2 regions of the Aurantivibrio infirmus genome follow, and region 2 is predicted to be linked to the other one. Evidence: predicted binding sites of a transcription regulator. Region 2 holds the regulator's gene; the other holds the start of a gene.
The links. The regulator PhoB, encoded in region 2, activates phosphate uptake and scavenging genes when phosphate is short. The targets are predictions, from matches to a motif close to TGTCATAAANNTGTAACA.

Region 1 (3,401 bases), on a different contig from region 2:
ACGCTTTCCGATTTCGCCAAAACGACTCGATAAGCAATGGGCGCTTATCGAGCGACAAAGAAGCCAGAAAAATTAAACAACAATAACTCTATGCTTCCATCATTCTTAATTTTGCGTACTCCTATTACAGCTCAGCTCCATAAAAAATGGACTCGTTTTTTCTCGATATTGCTAATAGTAAATCATTAGAGTTAGTGTGATTTATTTTGCGACTTTTGGCGTAATCCCACCTTAAGGCTTGGTTTCTATGACACTCTTGGCTAGAATGCGCCCACATAATAACCAGGTAGTACACGGTCGCTATGCAAAATATAACGTGGAAAGGTGTTCGTCTTCGTATTGAATCCCATAACGTCTTCGTTAATGGTAATCAGCTAGAACTCCGACGCTGTTATCGCAATGCTACCGGCACACCGATATTGATGCTGGCTGGTTTTCTTGAAAATTCTCAAGTCTTTCTTCCCGATCGTTCCGAAGCTGGGTTAGCGCAATTTCTAGCGGCCCAAGGTTACGATGTTTACTTAGCTGATTTGCGCGGTAAAGGTAATAGTTGGCCTAAAGTGGGTCGGCATTCTGATTGGGGTTTGCATGAGGCGATCGTCGAAGATATTCCCGCCCATCTGGGCATGCTAGAAAAACTCCGCCCTGGTGTAGCCCAATTTTGGTTGGGGCAGGGGATGGGTAGTATTTTGCTATTGTGTGCGTACGCTCGTTTGCAGCAACTCTCGGCACCAGTCTTGGGGATGGCCCATTTCGCGGCGTCCCGTCAGTGCCAATTGGATTCTTGGCGTAAACTCATGGGGTTCAGATTGTGGTCCGGTACCTCTGCGGTTTACAGCTTTTTAAATGGTTATGTCGGAATCCCTTTCAGTGAATCAATTAAAAGAGAAACCCGTTTATCTCTATCTGTGTGGAAGCGTTGGTTGAATGGTGAGGATTGGCGTGATCCCGTTGATAAGTTCAATTATGGCGACGCACTTCAAGCCACAAAACTCCCAGCCAATGCCTATTTTGCAAATCTTCATGCGGGTTTATGGGGTAATGCCGATGATTGTCGTCATTGGATTGAAGAGATGGGCCAACATGATGCTCGTTTGTTTACTGTTGGTAAGAGTGGCGGTAGCCAGAGGAATTATTCTTCCAAGGGTCTACTACAGCACCCAACGAGTTGTGAAGATCATTTTCAACAACTCAATGATTGGCTAAAAGAGCGTGAACTTTTGATGACTGCTAAACAAGGCGACAAAGAAGAAGATACCGACGATTTGTTGGTTTAAACGCCTAACAAAGTGAAAAGCTAACAATAATTCACACGCAGTGAGCATCATAGGCCCAAAAACCTCCCAACAATATGAACCGCGCTCGTTCGAGAGGCGAAGTATTTCAAAAATATTGCCATAAAAAGACTAAAAAAAGTCAATTAGATGACAACTGTAATATCTTTGAAATATTTAACTCCCAAAATCCATTTCCAGATAATTCATGCGCCCCATTTGCAGGCAATTATCCAACACCATAAAGACAATGGAACTCGATGATTAGATTCGTCTCTACTAGCGGATGTTTATTGAGCTCAAACCTACACAATAGAAGGGTAACCTTATGAAACGACAAATCTTACCACTAGTGCTCGCGTCAATGGCGGCAACTGGCGTATATGCAGAAGGCCCAATCGATGGCGAACTTTACGGAAAGATTTTTCTCTCCCTCGAAAACCAGGAGTTAGATGTACCTGGTACCGGCAATGATGTTGACGAGTGGGAGCTAAAGACCAATGCATCGCGAATTGGCGTGCAAGGGAAGTCAGAGCTAAATGATTCCTTGAATGTTATTTACAAAATTGAATGGGAAATTGACGCGACTGGTGATGATAATCGCGATTTACGTACCAGGAACCGTTATGTAGGTTTGACCGGGGATTTCGGCACGGTCATCGCGGGAAAACATGATACGCCGTTAAAAATGGCGCAAAACAAAATCGATTTGTTTAACGATTTGACGGGAGACATCAAAGAAACATTCGCGGGTGAAAATCGTATTAACGATATTGTCATGTACACCTCTCCCACAATCGCAGGTTTTGCGGCTTCGGTTGCGTTTTCTACAGATCAAGGTGAAGAGCAAGTCGGTACTAACGAAGCTGATGACTTGGCTGACGGAATATCGCTAGCGTTAACCTATACCTTGGATGATTTGCTGTTCGCAGTTGCCATTGATCAGGACGTCGTTTCGGATGACCCTACGGTTAGCAACTTTAGCCCTCTAATTGGCGCTAATGATGAGTTCTTGATGGATATCATCCGTTTAGTGGCACAGTGGAGCCCTGGCGATTTTCAATTTGGTTTTATGTACCAACAAGCGGAAGATTCAGAAACGGTTGATATCGTTGATCAAGATGGCATATTCGTCAGTGGACAGTACAAATTGGGTAAGCATGTGTTTAAGGCCCAGTACGGAATGACTGAAGATGATGCGCAGTTAAAGAATGATTTCGAAGCCACGACCTTGTCATTGGGTTACGATCAAAAGTTAGGTAAAAATACCAAATGGTTTGCTTTTTTCACTAAGAACGAAGATGAATCAGGTATTTTCGACACTGAAGAAACCGTATTCGGCGTCGGTATGGAACACAAGTTCTAAAAATGAAACAGGGAGTGTTTTCGCACTCCCTTTTTTGTAAGCACTTTTTTATTCATTATCCATTTAAAAAACTGTTAGGAAATAAAATGAAACCAGTAACACATACGAGAACGTCTCTCCCTTCGGTTTTATTCACAGCAGCTTTTTTATTGGCTTTTTCTACACAAAGTTTTTCGGCCGAAAAGGAATGTGAAGCGACCGTAGATATGGCGGACACTTTAGAATTTCATCGCATGCATATGGAATGCAATCAAGATAAAAAGTTTGGCCGTAAAACGGATCATAACGACAGTGTTAAAAAAGACAGCGACCAAGTTAACACGAGCCCAAAAACGTCGGCGAACCTTAACTCCACTGAAACTAAGAGTAAAAATTCCGAGAGAAAGGCTACGCCTGCACTCGACTCGAGCACTATTTTCGAAGAATCAGCCCCTTTCTCTGTTAGCGGTGGCCCTGAATCTGCTCGATTAGGTATTTTTAAGCGCATGGCTGAAAAATGTCCAAATGGATGGGAAAATCACCAAGAATTGGTTAAGCCAATCGAGCACGGTTATTTGTTGAGTTATCGTTTTAGTTGCCTTTAGCGGATGCAAAGTGCGGTTTCTGAAGCGGAAGCCCTCTCATGTAACACCCCGCTCATCTACAAATCCATCTGATACTTTTCTTATTCTAGCCTTCACAAATTAGCGCTAAAACAGCATACTGCGGCGACTTTTTTCAATCCGTTTTACTTTGATTCAATTGCTTCTCTGATTAAAAAG
Region 2 (3,401 bases):
TATTCGCCGTAGGAATGGGCTTTTATATATAGCGGAATAATCGCAATAATTTTTGCCGGGTTTTCAGCCGTTTGTTCGATAACAATATGATGTGGCGTCCATCCCGTTGCCTTACTGGTTGCACCAGAATGTTCAAGTGCCCAAATAAATTCATAACGCAAAAAAGGATAGTCATTATCGCGCAAAATATCCCATGAGGCTTTATCGATATCGTCGATAGAATCGACAAATTTAATCACCAAGCCTGCGTTAGACAATGAGCTTCCTATGGTTTTTAAAATTAAGAGGTTTTGAATTGTATAAGAGACTAATCAGAAACTAAACGACTTAAAGGAAACAAACAGGTAAAGCAGCTGCCTTTTCCTGGCTCGCTATCGATATGAAGGGTGCCATCGTGACGCAGCAGCACATGCTTAACAATAGCCAAACCAAGCCCTGTTCCGCCAGTATTAATCGAACGGCTTGCGTCGACCCGGTAAAAGCGTTCGGTGAGTCGAGATAAATGAATATCATCGATGCCAATACCATTGTCGACAACCTCTACCTCTATTCCCTCTTCACCGACACGCACATTGATTTGGATATCGGTACCGGGGGGAGAATATTTAATAGCATTGATAACCAAGTTTGAAACAGCGCTATGCAATTCCTTTTGATTTCCTTTCATCAAAATTTTTGGGTCACAGTCTGCGCTGACTTGATATTTATGTTTACCGACGACTTCTGCTTCGCTCTTAACAGCATTAACTAATTGGGCTAAATTTACCGTCGTCTGATTGCCTTGAGTATCTTCAGTTTCTAAGCGAGACAAGGTAATCAAATCGTTAACCAGTAAATTCATACGATCGGTTTGTTGTTGAATTTGTACAATTGGTTTTTCCCAAGTTGGAGCTACCTCGCCGGCATGGTCCGCTAAGGTTTCTACATAGCCTTTTATGACCGTAAGTGGTGTACGCATTTCATGAGAAACATTGGCGACAAAGTCTTTGCGCATTTTTTCTAAACGATAAATACGGGTGATGTCGCGCAGTAAGACAAGGCGTTCACCGTGACCATAGTGGGTTATCTGAATCTGTAAACGCTTGGCTTTGTGTTGAGGCGAGGGAATTTCAAATGGTAAGCGGTAATCTTGATTTTCGTAATACTCAATAAATTGTGGATCGCGAATAAAATTCACCAAAGGGGTTTGTAAATCACCGGACTGGAAGGCGAGTAGTTCACTGGCATTGTCATTCCACCAAGTCATACAACCGCGGGAGTCTAAAAGTATTACGCCGTCAGGAAGTGCCGCCACCGTTTCTTGAACCCGCGTTAAGACCGCTTGTAGCCTCAAGGCTTCTCGTTCTCGGCGTCTTTGTAGATGATAGATTCGGTCAAAAATATCACCCCATATCCCGCTGGCGTCAGGTGGTAGACCTGGTTCGCGAGCGATAATCCAGCGATCTAAGCGAAAGATTTGCCATAGGGTCCAGCCCATGTAAATGGCGCCGCCGGCAATGAGCGTCCAGGCCAAATAACCGTTGATTAGGCCAAAGCCAATACAGAGACCGGTTAATATGATGACTCGCCGAATCTCGGTCGCAAACCCTCTATGCAAAACATTGCGCCTTTAAAAATTGTAAAAATTGACCACCCGAAAGAATAGGTAAGACACTAAACTCGGGTTTAGTAAGCGGTGCGCATTAAAGCAAATTTATCCCTGCTATGCAGAAAGAGGCATCTTGGTGGAAAACCGATAGCCCGCGCCGCGGACAGTTTGAATGTATCGTTCGTGTCCATCAAGGGCTAAGGCTTTACGCAGGCGGCGAATATGCACGTCGACCGTGCGTTCTTCAACATACACATTCCCCCCCCATACGTGGTCGAGGAGTTGAGAACGTGTATAAACCCGTTCTTGGTGAGTGAGAAAGAACTCTAGCAGGCGATATTCTGTCGGCCCGATCTGAATCGGGTGACTATGAATACTGACGCGATGGCTTGCAGGGTCCAAGCAGAGGCCGTTTACCTGTAAGGGCTCACTCTCTTCCTGGCCCCCAGCTCGTCTTAGCACGGCCTTTAATCGGGCGACTAGTTCGCGGGGTGAGAAAGGTTTGGTGATGTAATCGTCTGCTCCGACCTCAAGGCCTTGAATCTTATTATCTTCTTCGCCCTTTGCGGTGAGCATGATGATGGGGATCTTGGCGGTGACTTCTTCGCGTTTGAGACGACGAGCCAATTCTATTCCGCTTGTGTGGGGCAACATCCAATCGAGAAGGATTAGGTCCGGTAGGCTATCGACGATAATGCTGTGCGCATCTTGTGCGTTGCTAGCTTCGAGACAGTTGTAGTCTGCCATCTCTAAGGCTATTCGCAGCATATCTCGAATAGCGGTTTCATCGTCAACAATGAGTATTGTTTTATCTGCCATATTAGGAAATTTCCTGAAAGCCCTAGATTAACCAAGGTTGATACAGAGCTTCACTTGGTTACTGAATGGTTTCCATTTAATAAAGAGACTGTTACAAGTTTATGACAATTTCAAAATCGTGCGCGATCTTCATTGATTAAGAAAAATAGAAATTTGCCACCAGCCCCAAAAAGATGACTAATCCTACCCAATTGTTATTGAGAAATGCCCGGAAACAATCTTTTGGATGGCGAAATTTAATGAGATATTGCTGGTAAGCAAAGAAAAGCCCAGCAACCACAAGGCCTAGGAAGTAATAGAGCCCTAACTCGAAGCGGACACCGGCCATCACTAGCGCTAATAGGGTGATGGCCTGTAAAAGGCCAGTTATGAGGCGGTCGTTGCTGCCAAATAAGATTGCCGTGGATTTTATTCCCACTTTAAGATCATCTTTTCGATCAACCATCGCATAAAAGGTGTCATAAGCAACAGTCCAAAGCAGGTTAGCGATGTAAATCAGCCAGATCTCGTTTGGTAATTCCCCAGTTTGTGCAGCGTAAGCCATTGGAATACCAAATGAAAAAGCGGCGCCAAGCACTACCTGCGGTAGATGGGTATGGCGTTTCATGAAGGGATAGCAAACCGCCAAGGCGATCGCACCAAAGGACAACTTGATAGTGAGTTCATTGGTCATTAATACCAAGGCAAATGCCACCGCAGTTAACAGCGCGAACAAACAAATTGCTTCTACGCTCGATACCCGTCCGGTCACCAAGGGGCGATTACGGGTTCTTTCGACATGACCGTCTAATTTTCTATCAGCAAAATCATTAATCACACAGCCCGCAGCTCGCATAAAAAAAGTGCCGAGCACAAAAATGACTAGTACTTTGATGTTGGGTTTGCCACTGCTCGCAATCCATAAACCCCATAAGGTAGGCCACAAAAGCAACAATGTACCGATGGGCTTATCAAGGCGCATTAGTTGCAGATAGGCAACAAACTTTGAGGTCTT

Region 1: a site for PhoB is predicted at 1,433-1,450, ahead of ACYUCY_RS13160 (porin). Genes of this name have one in related genera too.

Annotation. Positions count from the first base shown of each region.
Region 1 covers NZ_BAAFSK010000005.1:339,138-342,538, forward strand. Annotated here, with positions in the region: gene hrpA (ATP-dependent RNA helicase HrpA) at 1-76, shown strand, start outside; gene ACYUCY_RS13155 (serine aminopeptidase domain-containing protein) at 303-1,277, shown strand; gene ACYUCY_RS13160 (porin) at 1,603-2,640, shown strand; gene ACYUCY_RS13165 (hypothetical protein) at 2,727-3,224, shown strand.
Region 2 covers NZ_BAAFSK010000006.1:281,232-284,632, reverse strand. Annotated here, with positions in the region: gene ACYUCY_RS15080 (GNAT family N-acetyltransferase) at 1-257, opposite strand, end outside; gene phoR (phosphate regulon sensor histidine kinase PhoR) at 308-1,597, opposite strand; gene phoB (phosphate regulon transcriptional regulator PhoB) at 1,703-2,407, opposite strand; gene ubiA (4-hydroxybenzoate octaprenyltransferase) at 2,544-3,401, opposite strand, start outside.